Regions from separate parts of the Kocuria sp. PD6 genome, predicted to be linked through region 3. Evidence: riboswitches for the same ligand, from Rfam matches in the RefSeq annotation. Region 3 holds a riboswitch; each other region holds the start of a gene.

Region 1 (7,060 bases), on a different contig from region 3:
CCGTTTCGGGGGTGGAGTTGGCACGGGCGATGAGGATCGGGATGGCCACGGCGGCCACGACGGCGACCAGGAGGACCCACACGATGATCTTGGCCTTGGAGGGCTTCTGCTTTGGGGTGGGCGGGCTGGCGGTAGTACTCACAGGGGTGTCCGTTCTGTCTCCGGCAGCAGGGCGTACCGGTGGAGGGGGCTAGGGGTGGAGGGTCTCATCGTGGCGGTGGGAGGCCGGTTCGATCTGGAAGGTGGAGTGCTCGATGGCTACGTCGAAGTCACGGGCCACGCAGGCCTGCAGATCCGCCAGGACGACCCCGGCGTGCTCAGCGTTCAGGCAGCCGTCGTGGACGGTGACGTGGGCCGAGAGCACCGGGGTGTCGGAGTCGATGCGCGAGGCGTGCAGATCGTGCACACCGACCACGTGCGGCAGGGCTTCCAAGCGGGTGCGGACCTGCTCGAGGTCCAGGCCCTTCGGGGTGGTTTCCATCAGGACCTCGATGGTGTCGCGCAGCAGGATCAGAGCCCGCGGCACGATCAGGGCGGCGATCAACAAGGACACGACCGCATCCGCCCGGGTCCACCCGGTGGTGGCGATGACGATCGCGGAGACGATCACCGCTACCGAGCCCAGGGCGTCGTTGGCCACCTCCAGGAACGCGGCCTTCATGTTCAGGTTCTCCCCCCGGCCCGAGGCGAGGATGACCAGCCCGATGATGTTGCCGACCAGCCCGACCACCCCGAACCACAGCATGGCCGTGGACTCGACCTCGGGGGGCTCCAACAGCCGGCGCACCCCTTCGACGGCGATGAACCCGCCCACAGCCAGCAGCACCGAGGCCTGGGCGGCCGCGGCGACGATCTCGGCGCGCTGGTACCCCCAGGTGCGTTTGTCCGTGGCCGGTTTCAGCGCCAGGGTCGCGGCGGTGAGGGCGATGAGCAGCCCGGCCGAGTCGGTGAACATGTGCCCGGCATCGGCCAGCAGCGCCAGGCTGCCCGAGACCACCGCACCGATGATCTCGGCGACCATAATCGTGGCGGTGATGGCGAACACCACTGCCAGTTTCCCCCTCCGCCCGGCGCCGGCGTGGGAATGATCGTGCTCGCCGCTCATACCGGAATCTCCTGGGTGGTGGCGTCATCGGCGAGGGCCTCGGCGGCGCACTCGGGTGTCCCGCACCGGCACACCGGTTCGACGGTGAGGATAGTGCCCAGCAGGTCCTCCAACGCGTGGGCCAGCTTGGGGTCCGAGAGTTCATAGCGCACGTTGCGCCCCACCGGCACGCCCACGACCAACCCGCAGTCGCGCAGACAGGCCAGGTGGTTGGACACGATCTGCCGGCTCACCCCGATCCGGGCCGCCAGTTCCGAGGGCACCGCTGGGCCCTGCTGCAGCTGCAGCAGCACCGCGGCCCAGGTGGGATCGGCCAGTGCTTTGCCGAAACGGGACATCGCCGCGACCGGGGACAAGATCCTCATCCAATAACCGTACAGCAGAATCTGTATCAAAGGAGATGAGGGGCTTCCCTTGATGATCGGGCAATGTCCAGCTCGTATTCATACGGTGAGGGCGGACGGGGGTGCCGTCCGCCACTGCGGCATCCCCGTCCCCCGAGCCATCGCTGCACCCTAAGGGCTCTCGCTCCAATGCCGAGGCGGAGCAGGATAAGCACTGCCCGCGTCCAGCGGAAGACAGGGCAAGGCCATGAGCACTCTCCGATCCTCTCCGCAGGACTGCTCCCCGTGTGCCGATTCGCTGGCGTGTGCACATCGACAGGATCGTGGCAATCGTTCGAGTCTGCGGCTACAGCTGCGGAGTGCACCCATGCGGTCCATCCGAGTGCACCCATGCGGTCCATCGACGATGATCCTGGCGGGGCACTCCGCACCTGACGGATGAGCCCACCGGCCGGCCTTCACCACATCGGCGAGACTCACCGGTAGGTGTAGTACCCGTCGACGGGCATGGCGTTGACGGAGTGGACGAAGGTGCCCTGGGTCGGGTTCAGCGCCGAGACCATCTTGCCGCCACCGATGTAGATGCCGATGTGGTTGCCGCCGTTCTGGGACACCAGGTCACCAGGCTGCGGGTTGGACGTCGGGGTGGCGGCGGCGATCTGCTGGAAGCTGGTGCGGGGGATGTCGATGCCGTTCTGGGCGTAGACCCAGCCGGTGAATCCGGAGCAGTCCCAGGCCCCGAAGGAGGTCCCGCCCCAGACGTAGCCGGTGCCCACGCCCTGCATGGCCGTGCCCACGATGCCGCCGGCGGCCGGGGCGATCTCGGTGATGGCGGTGGACTGCGGGCTCACGCTCGAGGTGGCGGCGCTCTGCTGCGGGGCCGGGGCTTGGTCGACGGGGGCGGCGGGCTGCGCGGCGACCGGGGCCGGGGTGGTGTAGGAGGCCAGATCGGCCATCGCCGAGGCCGGAGCCGCATAGGAGGACCCGGAGGCGGCGGGGATCTCGGCGTAGGCCTGGGCCGGAGCGATGGAGCCCACCAGCGCTGCGCCGGCGGCGGCGACGACGGTGGTGGTACGCACGGCGCGCGAGGAGGTCTGGGCGCGGTGACGGGCAGTGTGCTGCTTGAAAAGCGACATGGTGGAGTTCCTCCCTTTGCCTACGAGGTGAGCTGTCGGATGCGGGTGGGAGACACCCGGCCGCAGAACGCACGCGCTCTGAGACTTAACCCCAAGGCCCCGGTACACCGGGACCGGTAATGGTTCCCCCGCTTCTGCCAAGCGATTTCTCTTCAGGAACCCCGAGCACCGGCAGAACTCGGCGATGTGCCACGAGGGCGCCGACAGGATCAGTGGTCGGCACGCACTGAAGAGTACAAGGAGATTACGAAACAATCACAATCCGATTCGGGAATGTATAGAGATCGTAAAGAAGTGGTCAAGGCTTGATGAAGACCTGAATTGTTGTCGGCTTTTTCCTGTTAATTTCCCGAGAAAGGCGGGGCGCTCTGCGCTTTGAGTGAGGTGGCTTGTTGGTGCGTGGACGCTGCGCGGGGAGTCGTCGCCCACACAGCGGTGGGGACAGGAGCCACTTCAAAAGGCGCGGCGGGTGGATCGAGAGCGAAGCCCGCGGCCATCCTGGGATATTTCGCGCTGCATCAAGCCCCGGAAATTTGGGCTCTGTCCATGCTCGCACTGACTGGCGGAACGTTAGCCAGCGTTGTGGTCGAGGAGATGCCCGACCAAGCCCACGAAGGCGACACCAGCGTGCCGGGACCGATCCTGCTCACCGGCGGAGTTGCGCTGTTCGCCGCGATCTCCGTCTACCTCGGTTCCTGAGAAGCCGTGCGCCCCGGCGTCCTCGTCTCGGGGCGCCGACGCGTGCCGACCGTGCTCAGTGGGCGCAGTTGGGACCGCATCCACCGCAGTGTGCACCGTCCTCGGCGGTGAGGACCGCAACGGGAGTGCAGCAGGCGTCTCCGCGCCAGGCCTCCAGCCCCTCCTTGACCGCCACGGCGGCGATCACCAGCGCAGCCAGCGGGTCGGCCCAGGACCAGCCCAGGGTGCTGTTGAGCACCAGGCCTACCAGCAGCACGGCGGAGAGGTAGGTGCACAGCAGGGTCTGCTTGGAATCGGCCACCGCAGAAGCAGAGCCCAGCTCCCGGCCGGTGCGGCGTTCGAACCAGGACAGGAACGGCATGATGAGCAGGCTCACCGCGGCCAGGGCGATCCCGACCGGGGAGTGTTCCGGCTCGGCGGCCCCGAGCAGGGCGCGGATCGCATCGACGGTGACGAAGGCAGCCAGGCCGAAGAAGGAGAACGCGATCACCCGCATCGCCACCTTTTCCCGTCGGTGCGGGTCCGGGGCGGCGAACTGCCACGCCACCGCCGCCGCGGAGAGGACCTCCACGATCGAGTCCAGGCCGAAGCCGATCAGCGCCGAGGAGGAGGCGATGGTGCCGGCGGTCAGGGCGATGACCGCCTCGAGCACGTTGTAGGTGATGGTGCCGGCCACGATCCAGCGCACCCTGCGGTGCAGCACCGCCCGGCGTGCATCGGCGATGGGCTTGGGGTCCAGGGTCAGGGAGGTCATGTGCAGGTGCATCCTTCCGGGGAGCAGCAGGTCGGGTCCACGGTGACCACCAGCTCCAGCAGGTCCCCCAGGGCAGCCCCGAGGCGGGGATCGGCCAGGGAGTACCAGGTGCTGCGCCCCTCGGCGGTGGAGGTCACCAGCCCGCACCCGCGCAGGCACCCCAGCTGGTTGGAGATCACCTGCTTGGACACCCCCAGGGCCTGAGCCAGTTCCGAGGGCCGGGCCGGGGCGTCTCGGAGGGACAGCAGGATCCGGGTCCGGGTCCCGTCCGAGAGAGCATGGCCCAACCGGGACAGGGCCGAAGTATGGGTGGGGGTCACCGCGGTCATCCCCCCTACGGTACAGGTTTCTGTGTACTGTTGAGGGGTGGCCTGCTGGCACTCCTCGGGCGCACCAGCGGGTCACCCGGGGCGTGCTGCGTTTGCCGGATCGAGGAGGACCGTGATGATGTCGGAAGTGGCCCCGGCTCTGGCGCTGGGCCTGTACCTGGCCGGCCTGGTGACCGCCTTCGGTGTGCGGTCGTGGATCCACCGGCGCCGCACCGGCTCCAGCGGCTTCCGCGGGGTGAGCGGGGCGCCCGGCTCGCCCGAGTGGTGGGGCGGGATCCTGTTCGCGGCCGCCCTGGTTCTCGGTGCGGCCGGGCCCGTCCTGGCCCTCACCGGCACCGTGGCCGCACCCCGGCTCCCGCAAGCACTGTCCTGGGCCGGGGCGGTCGTCACCGTGGTGGGTTTCCTCGGTGTACTAGCCGCCCAGGCCGGCATGGGCGCCTCCTGGCGGGTGGGTGTCGACGCCACCGAACGCACCGAGCTGGTCACCACCGGGGCTTTCGCCGTGGTCCGCAACCCGATTTTCACCGCGATGCTCACCACCCTGGCCGGCCTGACCCTCCTGGTGCCCACCGTGGTCACTGCAGCGGCGTGGCTGTGCTTGCTGGTGGCCGTGGAGCTGCAGGTCCGTCTCGTCGAAGAGCCCTACCTGCTGAGCACCCACCGACAGGCCTACGCCTCCTACGCCGCTCATGTCGGCCGGTTCATGCCCGGTCTCGGCCGACTCCGCCCCGCACCCCTGGGCGAGCTGACCCCCTGAACCCAGGACCCCACCACTGGCCGACAGTTCCCCCACCCCAGGAGACCAGCACCGTCCGGAGTTCCATGCCCCTGTGATCGGCTGTCGAGGCGCCCAGCCCCTCCTGCGCGCGCACGTTTGGGGGCATGACCAAGCCCTCGAGGCCGGGCCCCCATTCCCCGCGCCGGAAAGTTCGTATAGCTTAACTTTCTATGAGGACCGGGACCGGGCGCACCGGCTCAACAGGTGTTGCCGCCACTTCCCCAGGAGAGCGGTGGGTGCGCCGCCAACCGCTGCCCTGGTTGTTGGGTCCAGCCTTCGTGGCCGCGGTCGCCTACGTGGACCCGGGCAACGTCGCGGCGAACCTCACCGCCGGCGCCCAGTACGGGTACCTGTTGGTGTGAGTGCTGGTGGCCGCCAATGCCATGGCGGTACTCATCCAGTACCTCTCGGCGAAGGTCGGGCTGGTCACCGGATCGAGCCTGCCCGAGTTGCTGGGCGACCGATTGCCCCGGGGCTGGCGGCTGGCCTACTGGGTCCAGGCCGAGCTGGTGGCCGCGGCCACTGACCTGGCCGAGGTAATCGGCGGGGCGATCGCCCTGCACATCCTCTTCGGGATCCCGCTGCTGGCCGGGGGCGTGATCGTCGGGGTGATCTCGATGCTGCTGCTGGTCCTGCAGACCCGCCGGGGCCCTCGGTTTTTCGAGTTCGTCGTGACCGGCCTACTGGCGATCGTCACCGCCGGTTTCGTCACCGGCCTGTTCTTCGGCCCCGTGTCGTGGGACGAGGCCGTCGCCGGGATCGTCCCACGGTTCGAGGGCACCCCGACGGTCCTGCTGGCCGCGAGCATGCTCGGGGCCACGGTGATGCCCCACGCCATCTACGCCCACTCCGCCCTGGCGCGGGACCGCCACGGGCACTCGGTGCCCGCCGAGGCCCTGCCGCGGCTGCTGACCGCCACCCGGTGGGACGTGCTGCTGTCCCTGCTCGTGGCCGGGTCGGTGAACATCGCGATGCTGCTTTTGGCCGCGGGCAATCTCGCCGGGGTGCCCGGCACCGACAGCATCGAAGGAGCCCATGCGGCGATCACCGCCGCCCTGGGCCCGGCCGTCGGGGTCGCCTTCGGCATCGGGTTGCTGGCCTCCGGTCTGGCCTCGACCTCGGTGGGCTCCTACGCCGGATCAGCGATCATGGGCGGGTTGCTGCACGTGCGCATCCCGGTGTTCACCCGCCGGCTGATCACCCTGATCCCGGCCCTGGTCATCATCGCCGTCGGGGTGGACCCGACCTGGGCGCTGGTGCTGTCCCAGGTGCTGCTGAGCCTGGGCATCCCTTTCGCCCTGATCCCGTTGGTGCGACTGAGCAGCAACCGGGATCTGATGGGCGCCTTCGTGAACAAGGTGGCCTTGACTGTCGCCGCCTGGGTGGTCGTGGCCCTGATCGTGTCGTTGAATCTGGCGCTGATCATCCTGACCGCCACCGGGGCCGATTGAGTGGGCCCGGCAGCTCCGGCGCGGCACTCGGTAGCGTGGATCCCATGGACTTGAGTGAGATCACCCCGGTCGCCCAGGACTATCTCAAGGCGATCTGGTCGGCCACCGAATGGGGCGACCCGCCGATCACCACCACAGCCCTGGCGGCGCGGATGGGGACCTCCGCCCCCAACGTCACCGACACCGTCAAGCGACTGGCCGCCCAGGGGCTCGTCGAGTACCAGCCCTACAAACCCGTCACCCTCACCCCGCAGGGGCGCGCGTACGCGGTCGCGATGGTGCGCCGGCACCGACTGCTGGAGACCTTCCTCGTCACCACCCTGGGGTATCCGTGGGAGGAGGTCCACGACGAGGCCGAACGTCTCGAGCACGCCGTCTCCGACGCGATGATCGAGCGCATCGACGCCCAGCTGGGACGGCCTACGGCCGATCCGCACGGGGACCCGATCCCCACCGCGCAGGGA
Region 2 (7,060 bases), on a different contig from region 3:
AGGGCCCCGAGGAACAGGAACATCTCCACGACCGCGGAGATCCCCTTCTCGATCACGACCACCGCCCACGGATACATGAAGAGCATCTCGACGTCGAAGGCCAGGAACACGATCGAGGCGAGGTACCAGCGGGCGTGGAACCGGGACAGCGCGTGCTCCTGGGGCATCCACCCGGACTGAGCGGGCAGCACCGTCAGCGGGTCGGCCGTGATCACTGCTGTGCGGTGCAGCGCGTAGAGGAGAACGACGACCGACATCGCCACCAGGGCCATGGCCACGATTCCGGAGTACACGACGGTCTCCCCTTTCGCGCGGTCGGAACATGGAAGTCTGTCGTTGATCGGTGGGGCCACCCTAACGGGCGGCCCCACCGATCGCGCCGTTTCAGCTCGGTGATCAGGCGCGGCCGGCGAGCCAGGTGCGGAAGTCCGCGACCTGGGCCTGCTGGGTGGTGATCCCCGAGGTGGCCGCCACGCGCAGCTGCGGGTGCACGGCGCGGGACTGCGGCTCGAGGAACTCGATGATACCGCTGTTGTGGTGTGGAATCATCTTCTGCACGAAAGCGACATCGAAGTCCTCACCGGCCTCAACGGCCGACAGCTCCTCGATCATCATCTGGGTCTCCTCCTCCAGGATCTTCATCTCCTCCTGGGCTTCTGCCGGGACCTGGGCCATGGCCTCTTCAGGGGTCAGCCCGTACCACTCCTCCAACCAGGTGGTGAACTGGTCAATCTGGTGCTGCTGATTGGCGATGATGTTCTCTGCGTGGGTGCGGATGTCCGGGCTGGTCCCGCGCTCGAGCTCCAGCTGGGCCATCTCGATCGCGGCCCGGTGGTGCGGAATGATCTCGGCCAGGAACGTGATCTCCAGTTCCTCGCCCTCCAGCCCGGCCAGGGTCTCACCGAACTCGTAGGCGGTCGGGGAAGTCGGGTCCGGCTGGAGCATCTCCGTCTGACTGTGGGAGGACACCGGGGCGGCCTCCCAGTGGGAGGATGCCGGCGCAGCGGCTCCGCCCAGCAACGCAGTGGCCACAGCGGCCGCGGAGGCGGCGGCCGCGGTACGGCGGCCTAATGAAATGTAGTGCATGGCAGATTCCCTCTCGGGCGATGAGCCGGTCCCTCGATACCAGCTCGGCGGATGCCGGGCGGTCTGTCACCGGGACCATGCGTGCACCGCGGTGAAGCAAACGCCAAGCAGTAGTGGGCGGTATGGGGGGAAGACGGAATCTGCCCCCGTGCAGCTCGTTCGTGCAGGGGCACAGGCCCCGTCTTTTACCGGCAGATGGTGTAAATGGACATCGGCCGGTCAGCGGGTCGATCAGGCGGTGGCGGCGGGGCGGCCGCCTTGGCGGTCGTACCACTCCTCGAGCCAGGTCTGCATCTGCTCGATCTCCTGGTTCTGGACCGTGATGATGTCCTCGCACATCGCGGCCAGCTCCGGGTGCACGGCCTTGTCCACGCACTCCTGAGCCATCACGACCGCCATGTAGTGGTGGTCGATCATGCTCTGTTCTTTCAAGCCCATCCTCTTCCTTTCCTGCGTCAGGTCAGTGTTCGGCCCGTCTCAGCCCAGGGAAAAGATCAGGTCCGCGCAGGCGGCCTCGCAGCGGCGGCAGGCCTCGGCGCACACGCGGCAGTGCTCGTGCTCACCCGCGTGCTGGGCGCACTCGTCGCCGCAGGCCTTGCAGGCGGCCCGGCATGCCTCCAGGACGACCCGGGTGACCTCGGCGTTGTTGCCGGTCTGACGGGAGAGCACACGGCCGGTGCTCGCGCAGATGTCGGCGCAGTCCAGGTTCTTACGGATGCAGGTGCTCAGTTGCGCGACCATGTCCTCGGCCAGGCAGGCATCCGCGCAGGCGGTACAGGTCTGGGCGCACTCGAAACAGGCCTCGATGCACTCCGCCAACTTCTGCTGGTCGATGCCCCCCAGGTCCTTCGGGTAGGTCTCCAGCATCGAGCTCACGTGATGAGTCATGGTTCTGCTCCTTCTCTCATACTGCGGTTCGTGCGGTATATCGATCTGGTGCCGACGGATCTTGCGATCCACCATGTTTCCGACAGTAGCCTTATCAGCGTTGTATCTAAACGGTGATCAACTCCATGTCAGGGCGATGAGCGGGAATCTTCACGGAACCTTCAAGAAGGAGGTCCTGGAACCGTGGGGCCTTCCCTGTCGCGGCGGGCTAGTGAGCTTGTCGGCATGGAGCAGCGCCACGCACGTGGACGCACCCGTGCGGCTGGGCCCGTCCGGTACCGGTTCCGCGCGTCGGGTGGCAGCCCCAGACGGGAGCGTGCGAACGTGGCGGACACCTGGAGATGCAGGGGAGGAAACTGTCCCTGTTGGCTAGATACAAGAGGGCTGTGTCTGTGCGGTTTTCCTCCGTGGGGTGACCCGGCCAGCTGATGTCCGCCTGAGCGGCGGAGGACCGAGAAGGGAGCACACCATGCAGGTGGGACTGGTAGGACTGGGCAAGATGGGCGGCAACATGGGTGAGCGGCTGCGCGAGGCCGGCCACACAGTGGTCGGCTACGACACCGACCCGGAGCTCTCCGACTCCGAGAGCCTCACCGCCATGGTGGAGCAGATCGGCACCCCGCCCCGGGTCGTGTGGGTCATGGTGCCGGACACGGCGGTGGACACCGTGATCGACGAGCTGGCCGGCGTGCTGGGCGAGGGCGACGTGATCATCGACGGCGGCAACTCCCGGTGGATCCACGACGCCCCCCGCGCCCGGAGACTGGCCGAACGGGGCATCGAGTACCTGGACTGCGGGGTCTCCGGCGGCGTGTGGGGGATCACCCAGGGCTACGCCCTGATGGTCGGCGGGGACGAGGGTACCGTGGCCAAGGCGCAGCCGATCTTCGACTCGCTCAAACCCGCCGGCGAGTTCGGCTTCGTCCACGCCGGTGAGCACGGTGCGGGTCACTTCGCGAAGATGGTCCACAACGGCATCGAGTACGCGATCATGCAGGCCTACGCCGAAGGCTGGGAACTGCTCGAGGCCGCCGGTCACGTCCGCTCGGTGCGGGAGACCTTCAACTCCTGGCGCGAGGGGTCGGTGATCAAGTCCTGGCTGCTGGACCTGGCGGTGAACGCGCTCAACGAGGACGAGCACCTGGACCGGCTCGCCGGCTACGCCGAGGACTCCGGCGAAGGCCGGTGGACGGTGGAGGCCGCCCTGGACCTCGCGGTCCCGGTGCCGGCCATCTCGAGTGCCCTCTTCGCCCGGTTCGCCTCCCGGCAGGACCAGGCCCCGGCGATGAAGATGATCGCGGCGATGCGCAACCAGTTCGGCGGCCACACGGTCCGCGACGTGGCCGCGGGCCCCGAGCACGTCGAGGCCGCACCCGGTGAGGAGCCGGCCCACCCCGCCGAGCAGTAGGTCCGGCCGTCCCCGCCGCCAACGGCTCGGAAGCGGCCACCCTCACCCCTCTGCAAGGCCTGCGCCATGCCGATCCGCACGTTCACCACGGTCGGCACTGCTCCCGCCAAGGGCCGGCCTTGTCGAGGAATGCCTGCGGGGCGAGGGGATCGCGGATCAACAGCCCGTGACCACGATCGAGGCAGCGGTGACGGCACCGCCCGGCGTCCCCAATCGGCCCCGGAATACTGATCGACCCAGCCACGTGGCAGCCGGCAGCCCAGTGGCTCCGCCGCTGACGAATCTGGCCTCACCAACGACAGCGAAGAACCTGGTTATTCGCTCCCCTCACCCGGGCCATTGATCTACCGGTCCGATACATGGACCCGGAGGAATTTGAAGATCTCGTGAAGAAAGCAGCTCTTCTCACCTGGTCGACACCCTGGGATATGAAGATTTCATGAAGGAAACAGCTCACTCCCCCAGGAAATGCTGGGCGGTTTCGTAAAAAATCCGAGAACACCCTTGAGGGACGCTGAAGCTCCCCCGGGGGGTTCACCTCCCCCCGCACCGCGCGCAGGCCGAAGGATTCCACGGGTAGTGAGGGCAGCGGATCCGAGCTCCCACCGCACTCATCGGCGCGATACCGCAGGTCAGAGCCTCCCCGGGTCGGTCCCGATGAGTGGTGGCACGGGGAGGAAAGACAGCTAGCGGCGCCACCCCGCCGGAACGAATGTGCCCCAGGCGTGGTGGGCTACCGGCCGGTTTGCCGGCGACCGCGCGAGGCCGGCGCAAGCCTTTTCCCGGCACCACAGGGAATATGACCTTTTCGTTATCTAGGCGCTAGTGTCCTCTGCGTGCCGTTGGCTGATCTCATCGGCTTCCCCGGGTGCTTCGCCGAATTCTGCCGGCAGCCGGGGACCCCATCACAGAAATGACTTGGCAGAAGCGGGGGAACCATACCCGGTCCGCACCCGGACCTTGGGGTGAAGCCGCCGGAGCTGCAGGCTCGGCGGCCGGGTGCCTCCCACCCGAACCCGACAGCTCACCTCGTAGGCAAAAGGAGGACCCCTATTCATGGCTTTCTTCACGCGTAGCTCTGCCCGCCACCGCGCCCAGACCCCCTCGCACCTGGTGCGCACCACGACCCTGGCCGCCGCTGTCGGCGCGGCGGTGATCGGCTCCGTCGCCCCCGCTCAGGCCTATGCCGAAGCCCCCGCCACGTCCGGCACCGCATACTCGACCCCCGCGACCTCCCCGGCCCCGGCCGCTTCCCAGGCCCCCGTCACCGTGCAGGCGGCGAGCCTGCCGGCCGCTGGGGCGGCCACCTCGAGTCTGTCCCCCCAGTCCTCGGACATTTCCGAGATCTCCGCCACCTCCGCTGCGGCCGGCGGCCTTGTCGGCACCGCGATGCAGGGCGTCGGTACCGGCTACGTCTGGGGCGGCACGGACTTCGGCGCCTGGGACTGCTCCGGTTTCACCCAGTGGGTCTACGCCCAGCAGGGCATCGACCTCCCCCGCACCAGCCAGCAGCAGTGGGCGGCCGGCACCCCGACCACCGACCCGCAGCCCGGCGACCTCGTCGTCCAGAACGGCGGGGCCCACATCGGGATCTACCTCGGTGGCGGCAAGATGATCTCCGCGCTGAACCCCACCCAGGGCACCTTCGTGCACAGCGTGAATGCCATGCCGACGGTCGGCTACGTCACTTTTCGCTGAGCCAACACGCCGCCCGCCACGAATGCCGCTCGTGGCGGGCGGCGAGTGTGCCCCCCACCTGATCAGCATCCAGGATCGGTCGGTCAGAACCTGAGATGCCTGCATCAGGCCACCGCCGGGGAACACCCCGATTCGGCCCCCTGATGGGCCCGCTCTTGAAGGTTCAGTGAAGATCTACCGCCCAGCCCTCCCAGCCCGGAGAAAGCAACCACGGCGGGGCTACCGTGGACGGATCGGCCCGCCTCGACCCGAGGCTGAGCAGAGCAAACACCACGATGTGCAGGCCCAGCACGGGCTGCTGCGAAGGAGAGGTTCGTCATGACGTCGACGATCAAGCACCTGGCCGCCGGGACGGCCCTGGCGCTGGCCCTCAGCGGTGCCGGGGCGACCGCGGCGGTCGCGTCCCCGACGCACCAGCCCTCCTCCGCCTCCGCACAGACGGGCGCTGAGCGGCACATGAACCACGACCGCCATTTCGCCGTGATGATGGTCCCCCACCACCAGGGTGCCACCGACATGGCCGAGCTGGCCCTGCAGAAGTCCGAGCGTCCCGAGATCCGTGACCTGGCGGAGAAGATCATCGAGGCCCAGACCGAGGAGATCCAGCAGCTGGAAGCAGCGGCCCAGCGGCTGGCCGCCGAGAACACCCCGGGACACCACCACGGCCACGGCCACGGGCACGGCCATGGCGGCCATGGCGGCCATGGTCAGAGCATGAATGCCGACATGCAGGGCGCCATGATGGGCGAAATGGACGGCATGGACGGCATGAGCCTGGAAAAGTTGGCGAAACTGTCCGGGGATGATTTCGACAAGGCCTTCCTCGAAGAGATGATCGCCCACCACCAGGTGGCTCTCGAGATGGCCGAGATGGAGCTGCAGATGGGCACCGACCCAGAGCTGCGAGCCATGGCGGAGAAGATGATCGAGGACCAGCAGGCGGAGATCGAGCTCATGCAGGGCTGGTTGGAGGAGTGGTTCGCGGCCTGATCCAGGACCACGAACTGAGCCCCCACCGGCTGGAACGGGCCGACACCGGGACGTCATGATCCCCGTCGACCCGTTCCAGCCAGTCCAGTGCGGTGATCCCCGACGCGGCACCCGATGGGCGCGCGCCCTTCGCACAGTCAGCAGCACCCCAAACGGTCACCGACCAACCGTAGGTTCGCCAGCGCCGCGTCCTCTTGCCTCAGGACACGGACCCCCTCGCCTGGGGTCTTGCTCCTCCAGCGCGCGCACCGTCACCGAGATGGCCGAGACCACCGGAGTCCCCTCGCTCGGTGGTGGTGGCCGGGTCCCGACCGTGTTGCGTCTGTCCGGGCTCGTGAAGGGGCGACACGCGATCTTCTCCGTGCCTGATAACCCTCTCATCCGCCCGGGGCAAGGGATCGTTAGCCACAGCCACCACCGGTTCACCGGTGAGCCCGGCCACGTCGAGTCCACCCCCCCCCTGTTCCGTTCCGGAGGCCTCAGACACGGTCGCCCTGGGACGCTGGGGCTCGCAGCACAGTCTTCATGTCACAGCGATCAGTACCGGGAGGACAGATGACGGATCCGCTCACCGGACGTGTTCTGGTGGTCGACGACGAGGTCGACCTTGCGCAGCTGGTCGCGGACTATCTGCGCAAGGCCGGGCTGGAGGTCGTGATGCGCCACGACGGCACCCAGGCGGTGGCCGCGGTGCGGGAGTACACCCCCAACGTGCTCGTGCTGGATCTGGGGCTACCGGGGATCGGGGGATCGAGGTGTGCCGTCAGGTGCGGACCTTCTCGGACTGCCACGTGCTGATGCTCACCGCCCGGGATGATGAGGTCGACAAGATCGTGGGCCTGTCGGTCGGTGCCGACGACTACGTGACCAAACCGTTCAGCCCGCGCGAACTCGTGGCGCGGGTCCAGGCCATGCTGCGCCGGGCCCGCACGGGAAGTGTTGAATCCACTACAGCCTTACCGCACGGACAGCAGGCACTGGTGATCGGGA
Region 3 (7,060 bases):
TGTACTGGGCGGTCATCCTGGTCTACGCGGTGGTCTTCCTGGTGGGCAACACCGTGCTCGACGCCGCCGTGGCCGACCCCGCGGACGCGTCCGCCGTGGCACTCGCCTCGGGGCTCGTGATCGCGCGGTGGGTGTTGTTCGCTCTGCTCGTGCTGATCGCCGTGATCGTGGCGGTATCCGTGACGCGCCGCAAACTCGACGACTTCTCCGAGGGCAAGCTGCCGGGCCAGCGCCCGCGCGCCTGAGCTCGGGGATACACCCTCGCGCTTCCCCACGCCGCGATTCAACTGAGCTGACGTAGGTCACAGGGCCACGGGCTGCTTGTACTCCACTCATACATCCCCGTTGATGTGCGGGGTCGGCCATTCTCACCGGGCGGGCGGGTTTCGCTGGGCGGGTCGGCCGGTTGTGGGAATGCGCTGCGGAAATGACGACGTCCCGCCCGATATCGGGCGGGACGTCCTCGGTGCCCCCGATTGGATTCGAACCAACGACACCGGCTTTAGGAGAGCCGTGCTCTATCCCCTGAGCTACGGGGGCAACACTGCACCACTGTATCGGCGGCGCGTTCCCCCCGCGAGTTGAGAGCACATTGGAACAGCGCACAATGGAGCCATGACCGTCTACATCGATCCACCCCGATGGCCCGCGCACGGCACGGTGTTCTCGCACCTGATCTCCGACACCTCCCTAGCCGAGCTGCACGAGTTCGCCCGCGCCCTGGGGGTCTCGGAACGTGCCTTCGACCGCGACCACTACGACGTCCCCGCGCACCGCCACGCTGACGCTGTGGCCGCGGGTGCCCTCGCTGTAGACGGCAAGAAACTCGTCCGTGTCCTGATCCACAGTGGCCTGCGGGTCCCCGCACGACGCCGCCCGGCCAAGCTCGCGGTGACCCTCACGCGCCGCTGGGCGCACCACTTCCCTGAGCATCCCGACCTGGGTGCCAAGCTGCTGACCCGCTGGAGCGAACCGCACCGCGTCTACCACGGTCCTTCGCATCTGCTGAACGTGCTGGAAGGCATTGACCGGCTCACCCACGGCGCCCCGAGCGCGGAGCTCGTGCTCGCCGCGTGGTTCCACGATGCCGTGCATGACGGGCAAGCAGGTCAGGACGAACGGGACTCCGCCGAGCTGGCCCGGCAACGACTCTCAGGCCCGGAGTGGCCCGCGGCCATCGGGCGCCGCGTGGCGGAGCTCGTGCTCGTGACCGTGGACCACCGCCCGGATCCGAGCGACGTGGACGCCTGTCGACTCGTGGACGCGGACCTGTCCGTGCTGGGCGGCAGCGAGAACGAGTACGAGCGGTATCGGACCACGGTGCGCCGCGAGTACGCCCACGTCCCGGAAGAGCAGTTCAGGGCGGGCCGCGCCGAGATCCTGCGCGGACTCTTGGAAAAAGACACGTTGTTCCACGATCCTCGTGCGGTGACGTTGTGGGAGGCCCGCGCCCGGGAGAACCTGGAACGGGAGATCACGCAGCTGATCGCGGCCTGAGCCGACCTTCGAGGTCGATTGGAAGTAACGGGGGACGGAGAGAACTCACCGCCGCGTGGAGCTCGGGGCCGGGCTGGACGGCCACGCGGACCCGTACGAATACCCAGCGACGTCGACCCGGCTCTCCGGTGGGTGGGTCTGCGACGAGGGCCGACAGCGGCGTGCCGGGTCCCCGGGGGGGGGACGGGCTCAGCTGCGGTGATCGGCGACGTCGTCGCCCGGCGCTACGGGCGAGGTGGGCTGGGCTGCCCGGGCGGCCGCGCGGCGTCGCCGGAAGACGACCGTGGCGACCACGAGGCCGATGATGATCCCCACGCCACCGCAAACCGACAACCACATGGCGGCGTGACCCACGAACGCGGCCACTATGAACCCCACGACGATCCCCGGGATGGCACCGGCAACCATGCCCACGGCGTAGTAGGTGAATTCCTGGTCCTGCGGGGTGCGTGCGGCGGTGGAGAGATCGGAGGGCATGGCGTCCATTCTACGGGCCGCGGCTGCGCGATCGCTGGGGCCGATCCGCGATCGACGCCTGCACGACGGGGGTCGGGTGTTAGGAGGGCCGAGTGATCACCGCTGCCGGTCCACGTCCGGGTTCCGGGTTCCGGGCACGAAAAAACGTACGGACCCTGCGGTCAACAGGGTCCGTACGTTCTCCATCGTTCTCATCGGGATCGGGTACACAACCGGTCCCGACTCGACACGAGGTGTGGCGCCGCGCGGATCAGCGCTGTGCCGAACTCGATCCGGTTCAGCCGACGCGGATGAACTCGGGGCCGGAGCCCACGTAGGCGCTGGTCTTCACGGTCTGGTTACCGTTCCAACCGCCGTGGATGGCCTGGCCGTTACCGGCGTAGATGGCCACGTGAGCCATGCCGGAACCGCCGTTGGCGTAGTAGGCGATGTCACCGGCGCGGGCCTGGTCCGCGGAGACCTGGGTGCCCAGCGACTTGTAGCTGGCCGGCCAGCCGTGGTGGTTGATGCCCACGGCCTTGAGGGAGTTGGTCACCAGCATGGTGCAGTCCTGGGCCACACCGAGCTGAGCCTCGGCGGCGCCCAGGATGGCCTGGCCCTTCGCGGAGCCGGACACGGAGGAGGCCTTGGCGGCGGGAGCAGCCTGAGCCTTCGCCTGGGTGTTGGACTGCGTGGTCACCTGGGTGGCGGCGGGAGCAGCCTCGGCCTTTGCCTGGGTGTTGGACTGTGTGGTCACCTGGGTGGCGGCCTGAGCCGTGGGGGCAGCCTGCGCCTTCGGAGCGGCCGGGGCCTGCGGAGCCTTGTAGGACGCGGGCTGGGCGGCAGCGGCACCCTGGGCGGGGGCGTAGTTCGGGATCACCGGGGAAGCCACAGCGGCGCGCTGCTCGGCGGCGGCCTCCTTGGCAACGGTCTGAGCGGTGGCGGGAGCGGCATGGCGGCCCTGGGCCACCGGAGCCTGCTCGGCGACCGAGGTGACGTTCTCGGAAGCGGTCACGACGGTGGGGGCTGCAGCCGGAACGGCGGGAGCCTGCAGCGGGGTCACGTCGGCCACGGGAGCGGCCTGGACCACGGAGGGCTGAGCGGCGGGCTGCGCCTTCTCGGTCTTCGCGGCCTTCTGCTCCTTGGCGGCGTTCTCCTGGGCCTTGTCGGCCTTGGCGGCGGGCTCCGCCGAGACCGTGTTGTCGGAGGCGGGAGCCTCGGACACAGCGGCGGCGGGGGCCTGCTCGGAGGCATTCTGCGTGGCCTGCACGGACACGGTGGTCGCGAGGGCCAGACCTGAGAAGGCCGCGACGGCGGCGACGGTGCGGGCCTTACCCGCGAAGAGGCCCTTGGCGGCGTGAGGAGCGGTTTCGTTCGACATTCGTGTGGTTTCCTAACACGTTCGTGTCCACCCAGGGCACGGAGGTGTGCGGTGACCGGCACATCCGTCAGGACGCAGCAGCGGTGCACGGATTTGGGCGGGAGATTACGTTCGGTTTTCAGGTGGTTCCGGCGCGGTGTGCCGACCGAGGTCCGGGGACCCGGCCAGTACACCCGGCCGCAATGTGGCTCGGTGTGGACCGCGCATCATGCTCGGGCGCGGTGTCACCGGGTCACCGGAAGGTGTAGTAACCATCCAGCTGCATGGCATTCACGGAGTGAACCTGAGTGCCCTGCAAGGGATTGAGAGCGGAGATCATCTGGCCGTTGCCGATGTAGATCCCCACGTGGGAGCCGCCGTTCTGGGAGACCAGATCGCCGGGCTGCGGGTTGGAGGTGGGGGTGCCAGCGGCGAACTGGGCCCAGGTGGTGCGGGGCAGGTTGATGCCGTTCTGGGCGTAGACCCACTGGGTGAAGCCGGAGCAGTCCCAGGCCTTGAAGCCAACGCCGCCCCAGACGTACGCGCCGCCGATGCCCTGGTAGGCGGTGCCCACCAGACCACCCGTGGAGTGGTTCGACTGGGTGCTCACGCTGGCGGCGGAGCCCCCGGTGTTGGTGGTCTGCATGGTGTACGACGCGTTGTAGGCCTGCACCGAGGAGGTGGACGCCTGGTAGCCGTAGGAAGCCGTGGAGCCCAGATCGACGAGGCCGCTCGAGGCCTGCGCGGGGGCCGCGAGGCCGACCACGGCGGCACCAGCGACGACCGTACCGATAGTGGTGTTACGCACGAGGTGCGACTTCGTCTCGGCGCGGTGCCGGGCAGAGTTCTGCTTCATGAAAGACATGTGTGTTCCTCCCTGCGCCTACGAGGTGAGCTGTCGGGTTCGGATGGGAGACATCCGGCCGCACGCACCTAGGTGCCGTGCTGGCTTGACCCCAAGGACCCGTGGGATTGCAACGAGCCCGGAAGTGGTTCCCCCGCTTCTGCCATGCGGATGTTCTGTGTACGGGTCCCGGAGCGCATGGCAGAACTCGGCGAACGCTCGGGAGTGGCGATCCGACCAGTGATCGGCACGGGCATGACTGTACAGGATGGATAACGAAAATGTCACGTTTTGATTACAGCCGGTCACGCATCGGGCATCGGTCGCTATGAATCACCGTGGATTACCACGACCGTCGATATCAATCGGCCGCCTCAGCACGCCGCCCGCTCGAAAGCCCACACCACGGAAAAGCCCCCTGACCTGCGGTGATACGGGGCTCACCCAGTGAGCGAAGGTCGAAACCGCGCCGATCACCCGTGATTGTCCACACCGTCGGGAGATCACGGTCAACTTCTCGAAGATCACGGCGCGTCGCGTTCCGACGTCACCGGAAGCAACCGCGGAGAGACGCAGCGGCGATCAGGCTTCGGCGGCGGCCACCCGAATGGCGCGCGCGGTGGCGGAGTCCAGGTCCAGGGACACTCCCGAATCGACCCGGGTCACCACGACCCGGTTCTCATCCCCGGGGTTGATCTCGGCCGTGACCCTGGAGCCCGTGAGGATGCCCGCGGAGCTGAGCATCTCGATGAGTTCCTGATCCGCCTGCACCACTTCCGGCAGCAGCCGGACCACGTACTCCGTGGAGTCCTGGGCTCCGGCGACCTCGAGCAGGGTGAGGCCGTCGAAGACCTCAGCCGCGGCACCGGTGCCGTGGTGCTCGCCCCGCCCCGGGATGGGCGTGCCGTACGGGGAGTTCTCGGGATCCCCCAGGAGGTTCACGAGCCGCTGTTCCACGCGCTCACTCATCACGTGTTCCCAGCGGCAGGCCTCCTCGTGGACGTGCGCCATGTCCAGGCCCACCACGTCCGCGAGGAGTCGTTCGGCGAGCCGGTGCTTGCGCATCACGGACACAGCGGTGGTGCGCCCGGCCTCGGTGAGTTGCAGGGAGCGGTCCGGCGCGACCGAGAGCAGGCCGTCGCGCTCCATGCGGGAGACGGTCTGAGACACGGTGGGGCCGGAGTGGTGCAGGCGTTCCACGATGCGGGCTCGCATGGGGGTGATCCCCTCTTCCTCCAGCTCCAGCACCGTGCGCAAGTACATTTCGGTGGTGTCGATCAGATCGCCGCTCATGGTTCGTCCTCAGATTTCTGCGCACCACAGCGCGCGGGTCAACGACCCCCGATGGGGGCTGCCGTTCAGCCTAGTCTGAATGATTCAGGATAATTATAGCCAGTGGGTGTCCTGATGGCAGGCGTCTCGAACGCGCCATCGACTCCCCGGGCGGGCACAATGGGGGACACACCCGACCGCCCGCCAGAGGAGCCTTCGTGACCAGCATGCCCGTGATCCCCCCGTCCCTGTTGCCCGCGGATGGCCGTTTCGGCGCGGGCCCGTCCCGGGTGCGGGCCGAGCAGGTGGCCGCGCTCGAACGCGGTGGCAGCACACTGCTGGGTACGTCCCACCGCCAGGCCCCGGTCAAGAACCTGGTAGCGCAGGTGCAGGAGCGCCTCGCCGAGTTCTTCGCACTGCCCGAGGGGTACGAGATCGTGCTGGGTCTCGGTGGGTCCAGCACCTTCTGGGACAGCGCGGCCTTCAGCCTCGTGTCCCGGCGCGCCGAGCACCTCAGCTTCGGGGAGTTCGGCGCCAAGTTCGCGCACGTGACGGATCGCGCACCGTTTCTCGAACCCTCCGTGGTCATCGAGGCCCCGGCCGGTTCGCGCCCCGAGGGGCCTCGCGTGGCGCCCGGGGTGGACGTCTACGCGTGGCCCCAGAACGAGACCTCCACCGGCGTCGCCATGCCCGTACAGCGCGTTCACGCGGACGACGGCGCTCTGACGGTCATCGACGCGACGTCCGCCGCGGGTGGGATGGCGGTCGACCTCTCTCAGACCGATGTCTACTACTTCTCCCCGCAGAAGAACTTCGGCAGTGACGGCGGGATCTGGTTCGCCGCCTTCTCCCCCGCCGCGCTCGAGCGGGTCGAGCGCATCGCCGCGTCCGGTCGCTGGATCCCGGACGTGCTGTCCCTTGCCACGGCCGTGGAGAACTCCCGCAAGCACCAGACCTACAACACCCCCGCACTCGCGGGGCTCGTGATGCTCAACGAGCAGGCGGGCTGGCTCAACGCCCAGGGCGGTCTGGACTGGGCATCCCGCCGCACGGCGGAGACCTCGGGGCTCGTCTACGACTGGGCGCAACGCAGCGACGTCGCCGCCCCGTTCGTCACGCTGGCCGAGCACCGCTCCCCCGTGGTGTGCACGGTGGACTTCGACGACGCGGTGGACGCCGCCCGGATCGCGGCCGTCCTGCGCGCGAACGGCGTGGTGGACGTGGAGCCGTACCGCAAGCTCGGGCGCAACCAGTTGCGGATCGCCACGTTCGTCTCCGTACCGTCGGAGGACGTCCGCGCCCTGTTGGAGTGCATCGACTGGGCCGTGGCGAACGGCCTGGACTGAGCGGACTCAGCCGCGCGACGTCGTCCCCGGAGCCGCCGTGGACGACGTCGCGAGCTGCCGTTCCCGGCGCAGTCGCCACGCGAAGCACGCGCCGATCAGCGCGCCCACGACCCCGGCGAGCACCGCCGCACCCATGCCCCACCGCGCCCCGAGCGTGTCGGTCAGCCACCCCACGGTGGGTGCGCCGATCGGCGTACCGCCCATGAAGATGGCCATGTAGAGACTCATCACGCGCCCGCGCATCGCGGGTGCGGTGGTCGTCTGGACATAGGCGTTGGCGGTGGT
Region 4 (7,060 bases), on a different contig from region 3:
GAGCTGGCGATCGGGGATGTGGTCCTGGTCCGATCCGGGGCTCGGGTTCCGGCCGACGGGCAGATCGTCGACGGCGCCGCGGAGTTCGACGAGTCCATGATCACCGGCGAGTCCCAGCCCGTCTCCCGGGGGCCCGGGGAGACGGTGGTGGCGGGGACCGTGGCCACCGACAACGCGGTCCGGGTCCGCGTCGACGCGGTGGGCGAGAACACGGCCCTGGCCGGGATCCAGCGGATGGTCGCCGACGCCCAGGCCTCCTCCTCCCGCGCCCAGGCCCTGGCCGACCGGGCCGCCGCGTGGCTGTTCTGGTTCGCCCTGGCCGCCGGCGTGCTCACCGCCATCACCTGGACCCTGCTGGGCAGCCCCGACGACGCCGTGGTCCGTACCGTCACGGTGCTCGTGATCGCCTGCCCCCACGCCCTGGGCCTGGCCATCCCGTTGGTGATCGCGATCTCCACCGAGCGCGCCGCGAAGGCCGGGGTGCTGATCAAGGACCGGATGGCCCTGGAGCGGATGCGCACCATCGACGTGGTGCTCTTCGACAAGACCGGCACGCTGACCGAGGGCGCGCACGCCGTTACCGGTGCTACGCCGGTGCCCGGCACCTCCGAGGCCGAGCTGCTCGCCGTGGCGGCGGCCACCGAGGCCGACAGCGAGCACCCCGTGGCCCGGGCGATCGTGACCGCCGCCGCCCGCAGCGCCGAAGCACAACGGCTGGGCCTGCGCGGCACCGGCTTCACCGCGGCCGCCGGCCGCGGTGTGAAGGCCACCGTCGACGGGGCCGAGATCGTCGTGGGCGGGCCGAACATGCTGCGCGAGTTGGCTCTCGACACGCCCGCTCCGCTACGCGCCACCGTGACCGAGTGGACCAACCGCGGCGCCGGTGTGCTCCACGTCGTCCGGGACGGGCGGATCATCGGCGCCCTGGCTTTGGAGGACAAGGTGCGCCCCGAGTCCCGCGCCGCCGTGGCGGCGCTGCAGGAGCGCGGGGTGAAGGTCGCGATGATCACCGGCGACGCCCGGCAGGTCGCCGAGGCGGTCGGGGCGGATCTGGGCATCGACGAGGTCTTCGCCGAGGTCCTGCCCCAGGACAAGGACACCAAGGTCACCGAGCTGCAGTCCCGCGGGATGACGGTGGCGATGGTCGGCGACGGGGTCAACGACGCCCCCGCCCTGGCCCGGGCCGAGGTCGGGATCGCCATCGGCGCTGGCACCGACGTGGCCATGGAGTCCGCCGGGGTGGTGCTGGCCGGCAACGACCCCCGCTCGGTACTGTCCATGATCGAGCTGTCCCGGGCCAGCTACCGGAAGATGATCCAGAACCTGGCCTGGGCCACCGGCTACAACGTCATCGCGGTGCCCCTGGCCGCCGGTGTGCTCGCCCCGGTCGGGATCGTACTGTCCCCGGCCGTGGGGGCGGTGCTGATGTCGGTCTCCACCATCGTGGTGGCACTCAACGCCCAGCTGCTGCGCCGGCTCGACCTGGACCCCGCCCACCTGTCCACCACCAGCACCGAGGACCGCCGGCCCGCCGAACAACCCGCGACCGTCCCCACCTCCTGAGCCACCCTTTCCCCAACCCCTCAACAACAAGAGAAGGACACACTGTGAAGCGTTCCACCACCCTCATCACCCTCGCCCTGGCCTCGGCTCTGGCCCTGGCCGGCTGCGGCACCAACGGCGAGGAGAACACCGGGGCGGCCTCCGAGGCCGCTACGTCTGCAGCGGCAGGTGCCGGAAGCACCGAGACCACCGGCACGACCGCCCCCTCTGGCTCCTCCTCCGCCCAGGAAATCTCGGAGGAGCACAACGACGCCGACACGATGTTCGCCCAGATGATGATCCCCCACCACCAGCAGGCCGTGCAGATGAGCGAGATGATGCTGGCCAAGGACAACGTGGATCCGCAAATCCAGGAGCTGGCCAACAAGATCGTCGCCGCCCAGGGCCCGGAGATCGACCGCCTGGAACAGATGCTCCAGACCTGGGGTGAGCCCACCTCAGCGGCGGCCGGGGACATGGGCCACGAGTCCATGGGTCACGACTCCGACTCCGGTTCGGGCATGGAGGGCATGATGACCGAGAAAGACATGGATCAGCTCCAGGCCGCCGAAGGGGATGAGGCCGCCGAGCTGTTTTTGACCCAGATGACCGAACACCACCGCGGGGCCATCGACATGGCCAAGGAAGAGGTCACCAATGGGCAGAACTCGCAGGCCATCGCGATGGCCCAGAAAGTGATCGATGACCAGGAAGCCGAGATCCAGGAAATGGACGGCTTGCTCCAGCAGCTCCAGAGCTAGTGCGTTGACCGGTTGGGTCGGCCGGGTTTGGACTGGTGGCATGGCTGAACGTGTGAAGGTGCGTCGGTTGACGCCGGCGGAGGGCCAGCGGTTGCAGCGGATCGTACGCCGCGGGGAGTTTCACCTGAGCGCCATCAAGGGGCCACCGCTGGGGCCACCACACCACCGCGGCGGCCTGAAACACCGCCGACCTACCCGGTCACCGCACTAGCACCTGCTGTTGGGTGGCCCCCCACCACCAGGCACGAGTCCTTCCCGCAGTCAGCCTGAGCCACCGCAGGTCACCGGCCCGGAGGGGCCCCACCCGAATGCGTGGGGCCCCTCCGGGCCGGTGACCACTGATTCCCACGCGCCGGATGCCCGTGGGCCCCCGGCGCGCGGGGCCCGGGACCGGGCCTCAGCCGTGGCCGGCGAGCCAGGTGCGGAAGTCGGCGACCTGAGCCTGCTGAGTGGTGATCCCGGCGGTGGAGGCCACCCGCAGTTCGGCGTGCGGTGCCCGGGCCTGGGGCTCGAGGAACTCGATGATTCCGCTGGAGTGGTGCGGAATCATCTTCTGCACGAAGGCGACGTCGAAGCCTTCACCGGCTTCCACCGCCAGCAATTCCTCGTGCATCATCTGCATCTCCTCCTCCATGGTCGCCATCTCCTGGCGGGCCTCCTCCGGGGCCTGGGCCTTGGCTTCGTCCGGGGTCAGTCCGTACCACTGATCCAGCCACCGGGTGAACTGCTCGATCTGGTGCTGCTGGTCGGCGACGATGTTCTCCGCATGCGTGCGGATGTCGGGACTGGTGCCGCGCTCCAGCTCCAGTTCGGCCATCTCGATGGCGCCCTGGTGGTGGCCGATGATCTCGGCCAGGAAAGTGATCTCCAGTTCCTCGCCTTCGAGGCCGGCCAGGGTCTCGCCGAACTCGTAGGCGGTCGGGGAGGTGGGCTCGGGCTGGAGAGTCTCGGTCTGGGTATGGGCAGGGACCGGGGTGGCCTCCCAGCGGGCGAAGGCCGGGGCGGTCGCCCCGCCCAGCAAGGCGGTGGCGACGGCGATAGTGGCGGCCACCGTGGGGCGGCCACGGAATGGGGTGGAACCCATGATGATGTCTCTCTTCCACGACGAGGGAGCTCGACCCTGAGATGCCGGCTCGGTGATCACCCCGCCGCCGGGGCGGGAACGATCCGCGCGGGCGGGGCTGTGCTCAATGAGATACGGGGGGGAAGAGAGAACCCCCGCCTCCGGAGGTGCCCGGTCAACGGATCAGATTCCTCTTTCACCGACGGAGGCCCATCCACGGCCTCCGTGGGTCAGCGTCGGCCTCCAGAAGAGGCCCGGTTTCCGTGGAGGAACTTCTCCCCAGGTGATCAGTCACCCGGGGCATCACCCGGGCGGTGGGTGTGTCATGGCGTCGCCCGACTTGTGCAGCTCGGGCTTGCTCCGCGGCCTCGCTCCCAGCCAGCCCCGGAGCTTCTCACCGCCGTCCGCCACCCGGGTGATGGGTCCGCGGGGGCAGGCTCAGCCCAGGGCGGCGACCAGCTCGGCGCAGGTGGCCTCGCAGCGCCGACAGGCCTCCGCGCAGATCCGGCAGTGCTCGTGCATCGAGGCGTGCTTCTCGCACTCGTCCGCGCAGGCCTTACAGGCCATCTGGCAGGCCCGGATCGCATCCAGGGTGATGTTCGCGTCGTAGCCGGTGTGCCGGGAGAGCACCCGCCCGGTGGCCTCGCACAGATCCGCGCAGTCCAAGTTGGTGCGGATGCACTTGGTCAGCTCCGCGACCATGTCCTCGGACAGGCACGCGTCGGCGCAGGCGGTACAGGTCTGGGCGCACTGGAAACAGGCCTCGATGCAGGCGGCTAGCTTCTCCTCGTCCACCCCGCCCAGGTCCTTCGGGTAGGTCTCCAGCATCGACGTCACATGATGAGTCATGGCTTGCTCCTTCGTCGGTTCGGCCGAGGAGACGAACCGGCCGGAGCCAATCCGCCATACAACCGACAGCAAACTGCGGATCTGGCCGGATGAAGCACTTACTCCTTGAAGATTCCGTGAAGAAATCCCGAGAGCGAGGCGCGCGCCACGCCACGCATCCATTTCCTTTTGTGAAAGATGCATAGGAACCATGAAGATCTCATGAAGAAATCTCTCTCGCGCCGCCGGAAGAGAACGACTTCCTGAAAATAGCCTGGATTATTTCCTAGCCTTTTCTTACCAATCCCTGTGGGGCGGCAGGGGCTGGCAGCTGCGCTCTTGCACCCCTCTGACGGAGCCGCAGGTACAGGAGGGCCTGGGCGCACACCGCGTAAATCCGCTAGTCGCCGTCAGATATGCACCTCTTCGGCAGCAATGTGCTGGGGCGCGAGTAGAAGGCGGCCGCCGCCTCGGCGGTCACTCCCGAGCGTCTCTCCGTCCCGCTCGGCGGTGAAACAAGGGGGGAGGAGCGGCCGTAACCGTAACGTGACTTTTCCGTTATCTGTTCGCTACTGTCCTCTGCGTGCCGATCGCCGATCCGGTTGGCATCCCCGGGTACATCGCCGAATTCTGCCGGTGCCCGGGGTCTGCTGAAAAGACATCGCTTGGCAGAAGCGGGGGAACCATACACGGTCCCGCCCTTGGGGCCTGGGGGTTAAGCCGGCCGGACGCGCGCGTCCGCCCGGCCGGGTGTCTCCCACCCGCATCCGACAGCTCACCTCGCAGGCAAAGGGAGGAATCCACTCATGCCCATGTTCCAGCGCCGTACTGCTCGCCACCGCGCCCAGACCCCGTCCCGCCTCGTTCGCCGCACCACTCTCGCAGCCGCCGCTGGTGCGACGGTGCTTGGCTCGGTGGCACCCGCCCAGGCCTACGCCGAGCTACCGACCCCCTCGAACACCGCCTCCTCCACCCCCGCCCCCATGGTGGCGACCCTGGCCTCGTCCCCCGCCGCGGCCCCGATCGTCCCGGCAGCCACCCCGGCCCCTGGGGCGCAGGCGGCCTCGACGCCGCAGATGGCCTCGGCCTCGGATGTTTCCGTCCAGTCCACCGACACTACTGCTGTCTCCACTTCCGGGAGCGGGCTCGTGGGCACCGCCATGCAGGGTGTGGGCGGTGGTTACGTCTGGGGTGGTACCGCCTTCGGCGCCTGGGACTGCTCCGGGTTCACCCAGTGGGTCTACGCCCAGAACGGCATCGAGATCCCCCGCACCAGCCAGGCCCAGTGGGCGGCTGGTACCCCGACCGCCAACCCCCAGCCCGGTGACCTTGTCGTCCAGAACGGTGGCGGCCACATCGGGGTCTACCTGGGCGGCGGCAAGATGATCTCCGCGCTGAATCCGACCCAGGGCACCTTCGTCCACGACGTCAACGCCATGCCCGTGGTCGGCTACGTCACCTTCCGCTGACCCACACCACTGGATGCCTTGGGCATCCACCCAGGGGCTCCCGGAGAAGCCGCCCCCGTGCTGTGGGGGCCCTGTCAACGACAGGGCCCCCACAGCACGGGATCTCATCCCGCAGTCCAGGCCTGGTTGCCAACGCAGGTCACCGCGTAGCTGGCTTCTGGGCAACAAAGCGTAGAATCCGCCCACCGAAGGACAACCGGAGGGCGAGGAGCTCCAGGCCGACCTGGTCGAGAACTGGTTCGAAGGCTCCGGGGTCGATGAGTCGGTGGGGAGAGCGATCGGCCCGGTGAACCAAGGAGGCCATCCGTGAGGCAAGCAGGTCGTATCCCACCAATGCCCCGCCCGGCCGCAAAACCCGGGACCCCTCGACCACCGCGTGTTCCCACTCGATGACGTGGTGGAGCATCAGGAAGCTCACAACCGTGTCAAATGACTCGTCCTCGAAGGGCAGGCGGGTGGCGTCGGCCTGACAGGCCTCAGCATGGGGGAATCTGACAAGGCATTGCTGCGCAACCTCAACCATCACCGGGTCGGCGTCGGTCGTAGTGAGCCGCACCCAAGGGTTGGCTTGGACGATCGCTTCGGCCATCGCCCCGCTGCCCCCGCCGATTTCCAGCACGTTCTCGGTGACGGGGAAGCCTTGGGTCGCCCAGGGGACCATTCGCCGGGCCAAAAGACTCCATGGCGCACTGCGGCAGCACGAAGCTTCTAGAGCGGACATCCTCGGCATGGACTCCCCCTCCCGGTGCATCCGGATCGTGTGCGCCGAGCCTAGTTCCACGATCGACAGCAGTGAACCGGCTCGGCAAGGACGAGGCGACCTCGCTATGCACACCGCCCGGGGTGGGCGCGGCCGCTGATTCGAGGAAGCTAGGTCCCTGGCCTCCGGACCCCCACCCATGCCCCCTCACGCGGGGTCAGCAATGATGTCGCCTCCGGCGGCTATACCTGCTCTCATGGGCAGGGATCAGATCTCCAAGCACAGGGAACATCGCAAGAACGAACATCGCGACATACCAACACGCCCCGTGGGGCGCTCGGCGTGATCGCCCTGGTGGACGTGAACAACTGCTACGTGTCCTGCGAACGTCTTTTCGACCCGTCCCTGCTCGGCAAGCCCACTGTGGTGCTGAGCAACAACGACGGGTGTGTGGTCGCCCGCTCCGCCGAAGCCAAGGCCCTGGGGATCCAGATGGGAGATCCGTGGTTCAAGATCGCCGCCGATGCCCGCCGGTGGGGCTTGCAGCGCAGATCCTCGAACTACCCGCTCTACGCCGATCTCTCCCAACGCACCATGGCTCTGCTGGACCGCTACGCCCAGGCACAGGAGATCTACTCGATCGACGAGTGCTTCCTGACCCCTCCCCCCGGGCACACACGCGAGCTGCTGGCCTGGG

Evidence for each region. A riboswitch is a leader RNA that binds a small molecule or an ion and turns the genes downstream of it on or off. The one in region 3 is predicted to bind cyclic di-AMP.
Region 1: another riboswitch for cyclic di-AMP. It lies ahead of Q9R22_RS12875 (C40 family peptidase); the one in region 3 lies ahead of Q9R22_RS01375 (C40 family peptidase).
Region 2: another riboswitch for cyclic di-AMP. It lies ahead of Q9R22_RS02915 (C40 family peptidase); the one in region 3 lies ahead of Q9R22_RS01375 (C40 family peptidase).
Region 4: another riboswitch for cyclic di-AMP. It lies ahead of Q9R22_RS02700 (C40 family peptidase); the one in region 3 lies ahead of Q9R22_RS01375 (C40 family peptidase).

The regions. Positions count from the first base shown of each region.
Region 1 is NZ_JAUZUS010000021.1:3,476-10,535, forward strand. Features, by position in the region: gene Q9R22_RS12860 (thioredoxin domain-containing protein) at 1-142, opposite strand, end outside; gene Q9R22_RS12865 (cation diffusion facilitator family transporter) at 191-1,105, opposite strand; gene Q9R22_RS12870 (metalloregulator ArsR/SmtB family transcription factor) at 1,102-1,470, opposite strand; gene Q9R22_RS12875 (C40 family peptidase) at 1,926-2,585, opposite strand; cyclic di-AMP (ydaO/yuaA leader) riboswitch at 2,591-2,779, opposite strand; gene Q9R22_RS12880 (hypothetical protein) at 3,132-3,284, shown strand; gene Q9R22_RS12885 (cation transporter) at 3,340-4,038, opposite strand; gene Q9R22_RS12890 (helix-turn-helix transcriptional regulator) at 4,035-4,367, opposite strand; gene Q9R22_RS12895 (isoprenylcysteine carboxylmethyltransferase family protein) at 4,483-5,124, shown strand; partial or broken gene Q9R22_RS12900 (Nramp family divalent metal transporter) at 5,316-6,596, shown strand; gene Q9R22_RS12905 (metal-dependent transcriptional regulator) at 6,641-7,060, shown strand, end outside.
Region 2 is NZ_JAUZUS010000002.1:305,437-312,496, reverse strand. Features, by position in the region: gene Q9R22_RS02940 (NADH-quinone oxidoreductase subunit A) at 1-293, opposite strand, end outside; gene Q9R22_RS02935 (DUF305 domain-containing protein) at 397-1,086, opposite strand; gene Q9R22_RS02930 (DUF305 domain-containing protein) at 1,318-1,524, opposite strand; gene Q9R22_RS02925 (four-helix bundle copper-binding protein) at 1,564-1,974, opposite strand; gene gnd (phosphogluconate dehydrogenase (NAD(+)-dependent, decarboxylating)) at 2,444-3,382, shown strand; cyclic di-AMP (ydaO/yuaA leader) riboswitch at 4,247-4,432, shown strand; gene Q9R22_RS02915 (C40 family peptidase) at 4,439-5,080, shown strand; gene Q9R22_RS02910 (DUF305 domain-containing protein) at 5,399-6,070, shown strand; partial or broken gene Q9R22_RS02905 (response regulator) at 6,626-7,060, shown strand, end outside.
Region 3 is NZ_JAUZUS010000001.1:289,329-296,388, forward strand. Features, by position in the region: gene Q9R22_RS01350 (hypothetical protein) at 1-245, shown strand, start outside; tRNA gene Q9R22_RS01355 (tRNA-Arg) at 468-540, opposite strand; gene Q9R22_RS01360 (DUF4031 domain-containing protein) at 616-1,497, shown strand; gene Q9R22_RS01365 (hypothetical protein) at 1,687-1,974, opposite strand; gene Q9R22_RS01370 (NlpC/P60 family protein) at 2,252-3,334, opposite strand; gene Q9R22_RS01375 (C40 family peptidase) at 3,567-4,178, opposite strand; cyclic di-AMP (ydaO/yuaA leader) riboswitch at 4,182-4,381, opposite strand; gene Q9R22_RS01380 (metal-dependent transcriptional regulator) at 4,740-5,450, opposite strand; gene serC (phosphoserine transaminase) at 5,657-6,775, shown strand; gene Q9R22_RS01390 (MFS transporter) at 6,782-7,060, opposite strand, start outside.
Region 4 is NZ_JAUZUS010000002.1:254,539-261,598, reverse strand. Features, by position in the region: gene Q9R22_RS02720 (copper-translocating P-type ATPase) at 1-1,563, shown strand, start outside; gene Q9R22_RS02715 (DUF305 domain-containing protein) at 1,608-2,303, shown strand; gene Q9R22_RS02710 (DUF305 domain-containing protein) at 2,701-3,387, opposite strand; gene Q9R22_RS02705 (four-helix bundle copper-binding protein) at 3,805-4,215, opposite strand; cyclic di-AMP (ydaO/yuaA leader) riboswitch at 4,806-4,995, shown strand; gene Q9R22_RS02700 (C40 family peptidase) at 5,001-5,663, shown strand; gene Q9R22_RS02695 (class I SAM-dependent methyltransferase) at 5,803-6,384, opposite strand; gene Q9R22_RS02690 (Y-family DNA polymerase) at 6,706-7,060, shown strand, end outside.